Regions from separate parts of the Marinobacter flavimaris genome, predicted to be linked through region 1. Evidence: riboswitches for the same ligand, from Rfam matches in the RefSeq annotation. Region 1 holds a riboswitch; the other holds the start of a gene.
What was found. A riboswitch is a leader RNA that binds a small molecule or an ion and turns the genes downstream of it on or off. The one in region 1 is predicted to bind glycine.
Positions count from the first base shown of each region.

Region 2: another riboswitch for glycine. It lies ahead of ACGK9W_RS05835 (D-amino acid dehydrogenase); the one in region 1 lies ahead of ACGK9W_RS18825 (trimeric intracellular cation channel family protein).

Region 1 is NZ_CP171359.1:4,026,370-4,032,371, forward strand. It holds gene codB (cytosine permease) at 125-1,408, shown strand; gene ACGK9W_RS18810 (PucR family transcriptional regulator) at 1,409-2,113, shown strand; gene codA (cytosine deaminase) at 2,147-3,376, shown strand; gene ACGK9W_RS18820 (NADPH-dependent FMN reductase) at 3,447-4,004, opposite strand; glycine riboswitch at 4,200-4,285, shown strand; glycine riboswitch at 4,286-4,384, shown strand; gene ACGK9W_RS18825 (trimeric intracellular cation channel family protein) at 4,425-5,024, shown strand; gene ACGK9W_RS18830 (IS1182 family transposase) at 5,399-6,002, shown strand, end outside.
Region 2 is NZ_CP171359.1:1,258,088-1,264,089, forward strand. It holds gene ACGK9W_RS05825 (bifunctional diguanylate cyclase/phosphodiesterase) at 1-1,427, opposite strand, end outside; gene ACGK9W_RS05830 (DUF3336 domain-containing protein) at 1,552-2,649, opposite strand; glycine riboswitch at 2,755-2,847, shown strand; gene ACGK9W_RS05835 (D-amino acid dehydrogenase) at 3,011-4,231, shown strand; gene ACGK9W_RS05840 (FGGY-family carbohydrate kinase) at 4,212-5,771, opposite strand; gene ACGK9W_RS05845 (glycerol-3-phosphate dehydrogenase/oxidase) at 5,761-6,002, opposite strand, start outside.

The DNA.
Region 1 (6,002 bases):
TGGCGTGATTGTGCAAAGTGCACAGGTCAGGTGTCATCCACTCTCTCAAATCATGGCCGTGAGGACCACATGGCACAGACGTTGCCATCTTTCTCTCGTGTTTTCATCAAAGAGAGACAAGGCAATGACCTCACAAGTGACTCCTCAGGAACAGGACTACCCGCTCAGCCCGGTGCCCATGGATCAGCGTCGCAGTATCTGGTCCATGGGCCTGGTTCTGCTTGGCTTCACCTTTTTCACCGCCACCATGTGGGCGGGCGGCAGTATCGGTGTTGCATTCGATTTTTCAACGATGCTGCTGGTGCTGGCAGCCGGTAACCTTCTTCTGGGTACCTACGCCGCCATTCTTGGCTACATCGCTGCAAAATCGGGGCTGAATACGGCCCTGATGTCCCGTTTTACCTTCGGTGAGCTGGGTAGCAAACTCTCCGACTTCATCCTGGGCTTTACCCAGATCGGCTGGTACGCCTGGGGCACGGCGACCATGGCCGTTCTCCTGGTCAAGCTGACGGGCTTGCCCGAGAGCTGGACCACGCCGCTGATGGTGGTGTTCGGTTTCGGCTTCTGTATCACCGCGTTCATTGGCTACAAGGGGCTGGAAATGCTGTCCCGCTTTGCGGTGCCGGCGATGATTATTTTGGTAGCGGTGAGTATGACAATCGCCACCTCGGACGCCGGTGGATTTTCGGGATTACTCGCCATTACCCCCTCAGACGAAATGACCGTAGCTGCGGCCATTACCATGGTGTTCGGCACTTTCGTAAGTGGAGGCACCCAGGCTACCAACTGGACCCGTTTTGCCAAATCCGGAAAAACGGCGGTCATTGCGACCCTACTGGCGTTCTTCCTCGGTAATGGATTGATGACGCTGATTGGCGCCTTTGGTGCTCTGGTTTACCAGCAGGCGGATATCGTCGACATCATGGTGGCGCAGGGGCTGGCGACCCTGGGTATTCTGATGCTCTTCCTGAATCTTTGGACAACGCAGGATAATACCGTATACAACTTTGCCGTGGCCGGCTGCAATATGATTCGGACCCGCCGGCGCAAGCTGGTCACAGTGGGCGGTGCCGCTATCGGTACAGTGCTGGCTGTTCTGGGTATGTATGAATGGCTTATCCCGTTCCTTGTGTTGCTTGGAACCTTCATCCCGCCCATTGGCGGCGTCATCATGGCCAGTTATTTCATCGGCTACAAACGCGAGTATCCGTCACTCGAAACGGCGACTCTGCCCGCGTTCAACGTTCCCGGGCTGGCGGCCTATGCCATAGGCTCGGCAGCGGCCTATACCTCGCCATGGATCGCGCCGATTGTTGGCGTACTGGTTGCCGCGGCCAGTTATGGTGTAGTGCTTGTGGTCAGTGAGGCTGTGCGTGATCGCCGGGCCCAGGTTCTGGGAGCGGTGTAAATGGCCCTGACGTGCCGGGACATTCCGGAACTCCCTGGCCTCGGGGCCATCCATCTGCGGGGTGGGAGTTCCGGCGCAGACAACACGGTACGCTGGCCTTATCTGGCGGAGAACCGGTCTTTCAGCAACTGGGTCAGGGGTGGCGAGCTGGTATTTGTCACCGGTATCAGCCGCCATCGTAGCCCGGCCAACCTGGCCGAGTGCCTCTATGAAGGCCGGGACTGCGGCATATCGGGGCTGGTTGTGCTGACCGGCGATGCCTACATCGGGCAGCTACCGGCCATGTTAAGTCGTCTGGCGGATGAGCTGGCCATGCCGTTGTTTGAGCAGCCTTACTCGCTGCCAATGGTGGATGTGACCGAAACCATTGCCCGGGCGATTGTCGCATCGGAGCGGTCGCAAGAGCCCCGGGAAGGCGGGCTGGCGGAGGCGTTGATAGCCGGTATCGGCAGTCATCAGCTCGAAGGACTTATCCGGCAGTACCTGCCTGGGGTGGAAGCCGGGTTGCTGGACAGTAGTCGTGATCTTCTGGAGTCATGGCTCCAGGAACGTGGAAACCAGTGCGCCATGGCCGAAGCCCTTGGCTGCCATAGAAATACCATCCGGAACCGGATGAATCGGTTGGTCGCGGAGATGCCTCCGGCGGCTGAACCGAATGAATATTTCAAAACCCTGGTGCTGGCCCATCTGTTGTCGAGGCCATGATTCAAACCAGCGGAAAATCTGTGTGGAGATGTTATGAGTGAAAATCTGAACGCTATTATCAATGCCCGGCTTCAGGGCCGTGAGGGGTTATTCCGGCTGACCATCACCGATGGAAAATTCAGCAGTGTCACGGCGCAGGATGCGACTGAAAGCGTTGCCGAGAACCAGCTGGACGCCGGCGGAAATCTGGTCGCTCCTCCTTTCGTGGAGCCGCACATCCACCTGGATGCGGCCATGACCGCCGGCGAGCCACGCTGGAACCAGAGTGGTACCTTGTTTGAAGGTATCGAGTGTTGGTCTGAGCGCAAAGCCAGCCTGACTCACGACGACGTGATCGGTCGGGCCGAACAGACGTTGAAGCTGTTTGCCGATAACGGCATTCAGCACGTCCGCACCCACGTGGACGTGACGGACCCCAAGCTGACAGGGCTGAAGGCCATGCTGGAAGTGCGTGAGCGTATGGCTGACACAGTAGACCTGCAGATTGTCGCTTTTCCCCAGGAAGGTCTCTGGTCATTTCCCCAGGGCAAGGAGCTGATGGAAGAGGCGGTTCGTCTGGGGGCCGATGTGGTCGGTGGCATTCCCCATTTCGAATTCACTCGAGATTACGGCGTTGAATCGGTTCAATGGCTGGTGGCGTTGGCCCACAAAAACGACCTTCTCGTAGACGTGCATTGCGACGAGATCGACGATCCCGAATCCCGATTCCTGGAAGTGCTCGCTGCCGAGGCGCTCAAGCTGGATTATGGCTCACGGGTCACCGCCAGCCATACCTGTGCCATGGGCTCGTACAACGACCATTACTGCAGCCGGCTGTTCCGCCTGTTGAAGAAATCCGGCCTGCGCTTCCTGTCGATGCCCACCGAAAGCCTGCACCTGCAGGGCCGCTTCGATGGTTATCCGAAACGTCGTGGCCTGACCCGGGTTCCGGAACTGCTGGATGCGGGACTGAAGGTGGCCTTCGGCCAGGATTCCATCCGCGATCCCTGGTATCCACTGGGCAACGGCAACATGCTCCGTACCCTGGACGTAGGCCTGCACGCCTGCCACATGCTGGGCATGGGTTGGATTGATCGGTCGCTGGAGCTGATCACCGACAACGGTGCTGCAGCATTGGATCTGGACGAATACGGCATCGAGGAGGGACTTCCGGCTCGCTGTGTTGTTCTGCAGGGGCAGTCGCCCTACGAGGTGCTGTTGGGCCAGTTGCCGGTTGCCGCGTCTATTCGTGATGGCCGTGTTCTGATAAACCGGCAGGGTTGATGCCCGTTGAAGTAGAAGCTACAGATTCCCCGGTTTGCTAACCGGGGAATCTGCTCAACTACTCTGGTGTTCAGCGTAGCGACTTCAGGGCCGTTGCCCATTTCGCCATTTCGTCCAGCATGGCATTGGCAGAGCCGGTGTGATGCTCGGCAGGGAGGAAGTTGCGCTGGTCATCCAGTTTCTCCCACGGCATCTGCACCATTACTCCTTCCACCATCGGCATCATTTTCAGCGTAGTAACCAGCTGCTTGGCAACCTGGGCTGAACGGAGTCCACCGGAAACACCGCCGTAGCTGACAAACCCGCAAGGCTTATAGTTCCACTCGTTGTATACGTAGTTCAACGCGTTCGTGAACGATGGCGGCGGGCAAAAATTGTACTCGGGAATGACGAAGACGTAGGCATCTGCCTTATTTACGCTCGCTGACCAGGCTTTGGTGTGCTCATGCTCATATTTCTGCATGCGAGGATGGTTGGCCTCGTCGTAAACCGGAAGCTTGAACTCAGCTAGATCGACCAGTTCGCTGGAAAACGTTCCCTGGTCATTGACCAGAGAATTGAACCAGTGGGCAATGGAAGGGCCGATTCGGCCGGGGCGCGTGCTGCAGATGATGGTTTGTAGTTTCATGGGGTGTCCTTAGATAGCGGCCACAAGCCGTCGAAGGCTGCTTAGTGAATCCGTGTAGGAATGTCTGCTTGGAAAAGCAGCATAAAGGGCGCCTCTTCAAAAAGATAACGGAGTAACCAGTAAGAATTAGTCAAAAATTCTGAGCCTATCAGCCCGCCGCCTCGCTCGACGTTAGCTTCCTATCTCTCTATAATGCCCGGTCTCGCAGGAGAGTGGGCCGTTGGCCCCGCCGAAGGCGCAAACTCCCATAAACGCTCAGGCACAGGTACTGCGAGCATCATCTAACGCCGTCTGGAGAGCGACTGCCACCGCAGTCCACCGAAGGGGCAAGCAGAGCCAGGCTCTGTAAACTCTCAGGTATCAGGGACAGGGGGAGAGGCCACAGAAACTCAGGAGTCCTGTGTGCTGACCTCTATCTATATGATTGCCATTACCGCCGAAGCCATGTCGGGAGCCCTCACCGCCGGGCGGAGGAACATGGATCTGTTTGGTGTCGCTGTAATTGCGTTTTTTACCGCCCTTGGTGGCGGAACTGTCCGGGACATTCTTCTGGGTAATTTCCCAGTCACCTGGACCCAGCACCCTCGCTATATCTACATGACTATTACCGGTGGCCTGGTCACCATCGTGATTGCGCGCTTCATGCGGCATCTGCATCAGTTGTTTCTGGTTCTGGATGCCATAGGTCTGGTGGCTTTTACGGTTATTGGCTGCAATGTCGCGCTCAAGCTGGGCTATGACACCGTGGTGGTGGTCATGGCCGGCATCACAACAGGGATCTTTGGCGGTATCATCCGGGATATCTTATGTAACCGCACCCCGCAGGTGCTGCGCCACGAACTCTACGCCAGCGTTTCACTGATGGTGGCTTTCCTGTACCTGACCTTGCTTCGCCAAGGGGTGGGCGAGAATGTCACTCTTTTGGCCGCTTTCAGTCTCGGGCTGCTTCTGCGTATGGCGGCCATTCGCTGGGGGTTGTCGTTGCCAGTATTCAGCTATTCGCAGACACGCTGGGAATGAGCGCGATGAAGTTCAGAGGAAGCCTTGGAGTTGTGGGCATGGTCTAGCCTCAGACCTTTTCATCGTTTCATTTCCTCGTGAACTGAGCTAACGTAGCTTGCCAAGATTTTTCCTTTTTCAGAGTCGCTGAGTTTCAAAATGAAAACCGGTTTTTACTTCATCCATTCCGTTTTATCAGCGGCGGCATTTCTGGCTGCCGGGCCTCGCCGTATTTGCCATTCCTTTCGCTGAATTCGTCGAATCCCTCGTCGAATTCGGCGAAACCCTCTGAACACATCCCCTAACTGAACCTTGCCTTGCGGGCCTAGGAGTCTGCGCGGCAGGAGACACCTTCTGGCATAATGCGTAAAAATTCTTCAGCACCGGAGAATCTGATGGGAACCACTTTCCGCCCGTATTCGCCTGGCCAGGAACTGCTTCTTCCCCCGAGCCTGAACGAGTGGCTGCCTGAGGGGCATCTGGCCTATTTTGTCAGTGATGTCGTCGAGGAGCTGGATTTAAGCGCGTTTTATGCCCGCTACGAAGGCAACGGCCGACGCAACTCGCCCTTCGATCCACGAATGATGCTGAAGGTTCTGATCTACGCCTACGCCACCGGCGTTTTCTCTTCACGCAAGATCGCCCGGAAGCTGGAAGAAGACGTGGCCTTCCGGGTTCTGGCGGCAGGCAACTTCCCCAGGCATCGCACGATCTGTGATTTCCGCAAACACCATTTGGTTGCCTTCAAGGCCGTGTTTATTCAGGTGGTCCGGATTGCCCGGGAAGCGGAGCTGATCACGCTGGGAACACTGGCGATTGATGGCACCAAGGTTCGGGCTAATGCCAGCAAGCACAAGGCCATGAGCTATGGCCGCATGGGCGAGGAAGACGATCGTTTATCGAAAGAGATCGATGCACTTTGTCGTCAGGCGCGTCAGACAGACCAGTCGGAAGACCGACAGTTCGGCCCGGATAACCGGGGTGATGAACTGCCTGAAG
Region 2 (6,002 bases), 1.9 Mb from region 1:
CCGGTACCGAAGTCATCGATCGAAATGTGCACGCCTGCCTGTTTCAGTTTTTCTAACTGTTTGGTTTGGTTTTCATCGCTGCCGAAAACCTCGTTTTCAGTCAGCTCCACCCCAAGCTGGTGAGGCTGAAGATTGTAACGTTCCACCGTTTCGAGAATATGGCTCGCAAGGTGTGGATTGGTGAGCTGTCGTCCCGATAGGTTGATATCAACCCGCAGGTTTTTCAGAGGGGTTTCCTGCCATGCGTCGAGTTGCTTGCAGGCTGCTTCGATAACCCATTCGCCAATCCGGTTGATGAGACCGGACTTCTCAGCCACTGGAATGAAAGTAGCTGGCGACACTGCTCGGGATTGACCGTGAAAACAGCGGAGAAGTGCCTCGCAGGAGTCGCTTTTTCGATCAGCCAGGCTGATCTGGGGCTGGAAAAACAATTCCAGCCCATCGTTATTCAAGGCGTCTCTGAGCAGGTTGGTGATTTCTTGATAATGGACCAGCCTGTCGTTGATGTCGGGGGTATAGAAACACACGCCGTTCTTGCCGGTTTCTTTGGCCTGGTACATGGCCGCGTCTGCATTGCCCATCAGCTCGGCCACGGTGGTGCCATTATGCGGGAAAAGACTCACGCCGAAGCTGGCGGTAACCTGGTAACAATCGCCCTCCAGATGCACTCTGTGTTCCAGAGCGTCTATCAACCGACAAACAAGTTCGTGAATACCTTCAGGGCCTTCGAAATCGAAGATCAGCAAGACAAACTCGTCCCCGCCAAAGCGGCTCAACAGGTCTCCGCCTCGAAGTTCGGCCCTCAAAGTTTCGGCCACCGCTATCAGGAGGCTGTCACCATGATGATGGCCACGGGTATCGTTGATGATTTTGAAATTGTCCAGATCGATAAAAACAACCGCTACTTCCTGATGCAGGCGATCTGCTTCATCCAGTCGGCTCGACAACTCGGCTTCCATGAAATGCCGGTTGGGTAATCCGGTCAGGTCGTCAAAACTCGCGCGCCGGTAAAGCTCGTCTCTGGCTTGTTTCTGCTCCTCCAGGCTGATGTCGATGCAGAACATCTCACATTCGCCGCTGTCCTGTTTGATCATTACATGGCTGGAGTAGACGGGGACCAGGTGCCCTTCTTTGTGCTTCAATTCGAGTTCGTCGGAGGGAATGCTGATGTTTTTCTCAAGCCAATTGCGGTGCGCTTCGATCACACCGGTGCGCATGTGATCGGGAATGATCAGGTCTTCCAATAGCTCTCCCAGCGCTTCATCCCGGGAATAGCCATAAATGCGCGCGCTTGCTTCGTTCCAATAAATTACCCGGCGGTGTCTGTCGTATCCCTGAACAGCCACCATGGGCAGACTCTCGATCAGCTCGTAAAACCTGTTTTCACTGTCCTCGGTAGCCGATCGACTTCCTTGTCCAATATCCATTGCGGGTCAGCATCCTCATGATTAGCGATAAACGTTTCGCGAAGCGATGATGCAATAGAATGAGAATAGTTCGGGATCCCAGGGTTATCTAGTTGGTTTACTGATTGGTAGGGCGGTGCTGTCTCTAGAGCGGCGTTGCAGTCTGCTCTGCGGTTTCCTGCTCCTGCTCCAGCTCTTGCTCCAGCCTGGCGATACAGCGATCGAATGCCCGGCTGATCCTGGTCTGGTCCTTGATCATGGCCAGCCGTGGCCATGTGGCCTGTTCACCGAGATTGATATACATCTCGAGATCTTCAGGGGTCGGGTTGGAGAGGACCTTTCGGTAAAGGGACGCCTTGGGCGGGAAATGGATGTTGATGTCCCCGAGGTATTGCTGACTGGTCATGGCGTAGGCCTGCTCGATGAGTGGCCGTGGCTTCTGCTGGGTGCGGGTGGGGGAGACGGAGATATTCAGTGTTCGGCCACTGTGCTCATAGGCTTCCTTGAAACTGACGCTGCCCAGGTTGTGCTGAATATGCTCCTGCAGTTGGCGCGGATCCATGGCATGGCCGGCCTTCAGGCCTTCCGTGACGCCAAGCCAGCGGAAGGCGTTGAGGTGGATGCGCTCGGGTCGGTTAAAAAAGTCAGCTAATTCGTTCTCGTCGCGGGTGCAGATGGCACCGGCCACGATCGCTCCCATGCTGGAGCCGGCCATAACGTCCGGAAGAAGGTCCTGGCGCCAGAGCGCCCGGGTAACACCGATGTGGTAAATGCCGAAGGCCGCGCCACCGCTGAGCATCAGGGCCGGCCGGCCATAGACCCGCTCGGCGTCCCGAAACATTTTCAGTTTTCGGGCAGTTGTCACTTCCGGAATAGGGTGGTCGCAAATGAATTCCATGGACGTTTCTACGGCATCCAGGAATTCACCCACCAACCGATTGGTGCCGCTGCGCGCCACGGTGTAAAGATCGGGATAGGATAATTCGCCCAGGTGACGGTAGAGGCTCTCCTGAAGGATCCGGATCAGTCGCCGCGTGTCGCCATTCTGCCGGCAATGGTCCATGAGGCCCATGTGCTTGCGCATCAGGCTTTCATGCAGCATCCCGGTCTCTTCCTGCTCGCGCCAGTCCAGCAGCCCGTCCATGTCATCGAGCGCGGTAGCGGCCTCGCACCAGTGCTCGTAGTCGTGGGCCTGTTCCAGTTGCTGCTGGAGCTGTTTTCGGGTCTTCAAGGCGTGTTTCATGCTTTTTACCTTAACCCATACGGCCCAAGCTGTGCAGAGGCTGGTTTCCTGGCTCCGGGTTATTTGCTATGTTTAGGCCCGTGGGTTGGGTTTTATTACCAATCAGACATGTCTGCGGGAGAGACTGAATCCCTTGCGATCAGCGCCGAAGGAGCAACTGCCCCGGAAACTCTCAGGCAAAAGGACCGCTGGCATGAATACTTTCCGAAGAGCTGTCGACAATCGCGTCAGTCGGCACACCGAAGGAGCAAACGACCGTTTTCGTTAAAACGGCTCGTGAATCTCTCAGGTCCCGTGACGGAAGGGGTGCTTTCTGCCATTTCGAGCAGGGAGGAAACCCTTGGCGCTCACGGAGATTGGAATGAAGCGAATCGCAGTAATTGGCGGTGGTATCACTGGTATTACCACGGCCTACACCCTTGCCAAGCGCGGGCTTGACGTTACGGTTTACGAGAAGCATCGCTATGCGGCGATGGAAACCTCCTTCGCCAACGGTGGACAGCTCTCTGCTTCCAACGCAGAGGTCTGGAACAACTGGCAGACCGTGATGAAGGGCATAAAGTGGATGTCCCGCCGGGATGCGCCACTGCTGGTCAATCCCAAGCCGTCCTGGCACAAGCTGAGCTGGTTCGCCGAGTTCATTGCCGCTATTCCCCAGTACGAGAAAAACACCACGGAAACCGCTCGCCTGGCTATTGCCGCCCGCGATCACCTGTTTGCCTGGGCGCAGGAAGAAGGCATCGATTTCGATCTGAAGAAGCAGGGTATCCTGCACATCTACCGGGACAAGGCCGGGTTTGACCACGCTGAAAAGGTATCGCGCCTGCTGGCGGCTGGTGGCCTTGAGCGCCGTTCGGTGACCCCGGAGGAAATGAAATCCATCGAGCCGACCCTGGCCGGCAACTATTACGGCGGGTTTTTCACAGAGAGTGACTCCACCGGTGATATTCACAAGTTCACCAATGGACTGGCGGATGCCATCAAGCGGCTGGGCGTTAAAACCTGTTATGGCCACACGGTGACCGAGCTGAGCGCCGATGAGCGTAATGCCTGGGTGACCGCCCACGATGGCACCGAACAGTCCCGGGACACATTTGACGGCGTGGTGATCTGTGCCGGCGTCGGCAGCCGCGGGCTCGCGAAAAAGCTGGGTGACCGGGTGAATATCTATCCGGTTAAGGGGTACTCAATTACCGTGGAGCTGGACGACGAAGCCTCGCAAAAGGCGGCACCAACCGTCAGCTTGCTGGACGATGCTACCAAGATCGTCACCAGTCGCCTGGGCGATGGTCGTTTCCGGGTTGCCGGTACCGCCGAGTTCAGCGGTTACAACCGCGATATCAAGGACGACCGCATCCGCCCGCTCACCCGTTGGGTTGAGCAGTGCTTCCCAGGTGTCTGTACTCGCAAGGTAGTGCCCTGGGCAGGCTTGCGGCCAATGCTGCCGAACATGATGCCAAGGGTTGGGCCAGGTCGCCTGCCGACCGTGTTCTACAACACCGGTCACGGTCACCTGGGCTGGACGCTCTCTGCGATTACCGCTGAGTTGGTCGCTGAGAGCGTTACCGGGGATAGCCGGTAATCTCGCGGATTTTCCGGTACAGGGGTTGAAGCTGAGGGTACATCTTCAGATAAACCTCGGAATACAGCCGCTGGTAAAGAGCCCGGGTTTCTTCGTTGGGATGAAAAACGTCGCCAACCCGGGTCATCTTCGCCACGGCGGTGTCGAAATCCGGATGCAGCCCTAGCCCGACAGCGGCATCAATGGCGGCGCCGAGCCCGGAGGTCTCATAGGTGTGAGGCCTCTCGGCCGGCAGCCCGAGCACATCGGCGGTGAGTTGCATCGCCGCATCGCTCTGTGAGCCACCGCCGGCCACTCGCAATTTCCTGATCTTCACGCCGCTTCGCTTCTCGATTTTTTCCTTTCCTTCCCTGAGCGCGTAGGCCAGACCTTCGAGGATGGCGCGATAAATGTGGGAACGGGTGTGAACGTCCCCGAACCCGATGATCGAGCCTTTCGCTTCCGGCCCCGGCTGGCGCACGCCGGGTGACCAGTAGGGCTGAAGCATCAGGCCCATGGATCCTGGTGGCACTGCCTTGACCAGTTCATCGAACAGCGCTTCCGGCTCGATACCTCGTTCCTCGGCCAGTTTCTGTTCTCTCAGCCCGAACTCCCGCTTGAACCAGCTCACCATCCAGAAACCCCGGTAGATCATGACCTCCGTCGAGTAATGGCCGGGCAACGCAGACGGATAGGGCGGCATCAGCCGGATCGGTTCGACGTAACGCTGGCTGGTGGTGTTGATGGTGGCAGTGGTGCCATAGCTCATACAGCCGATATCGGGTGTCAGCCCGCCGGAGCCGAGAATTTCGCAGGCCTTGTCGGAAGCTGCGGCGATTACTGGGAGGCTTTTTGCCAGGCCCAGGTGCTTGCAGGCTTCGTCGGTCAAATGGCCCAGTGTTTCGCCGGGTGCAACCAGCTCAGGCAGCATGGAAGGCTCGACTGGCATCGTCTGCCATTTGAAATCCCGCCGGCCGGCCCAGCGATGCTTTTTATAGTCGAATGGCAGGTATCCCACCTGGCTGCCGGTCGAGTCCCGGAATTCTCCAGTGAGTCGGTAGTTGAGATAGCCGGACAGCAACAGGAAATGCCGGGTTTTGGCCCAGATCTCGGGTTCATTCTGAGCGATCCAGTTGGCCTGGGTTTTTTCCCGGAACCGGTTGATAGTGTCTGCCAGACGGGCAACTTTGAACAGCCATCCCCAGGGCCCTCTGACGGGGCCTTCGACCTTTGCGTGGCGCTGGTCGAGCCAGATGATTGCCGGGCGTAGAGGCTGTCCATTTTCATCCAGATTTATGACGGTGCCGCGCTGGGTGGTCACGGTAACGCCGGCAACCTGATCCGGTGTCGCGTCTGTGGAGTTCCAGAGCAATTGGCAGGCTTCCCCGAGCTGCTCCCAGAAGTAGTCCGGGTGCTGCTCGGCCCAGCCGGGCTCTCTCGAAAAATAGGGCTCGATTTCCTGCTTGCCTTTGCCCACCAGATTGCCACTGGTATCGAAGAGCAGCGCCCGAACGCTCTGGGTGCCATTGTCGATGGCCAGGATGAGCGGCTCAGCTGGCATCGGAGGCCTCCTGCGGTGGCAGCGAATAGGCGTTGTGATAGATCGACAGATAGCGGGCCTGTTCCTCCTCCCAACGCTGGTCAGCCCAACCAAGCAGCGGCTGGCAGTGGTTACGAATCTGCGGGAGAAGGGCTTCGCCGGCATTCGGTAGTACCATGCCTAACCGCGTTCGTCGCAGAAGCAGGTCATCCAGATGCTGCACATCTTCTCTCCGGCACGCCCAGCAAAGCT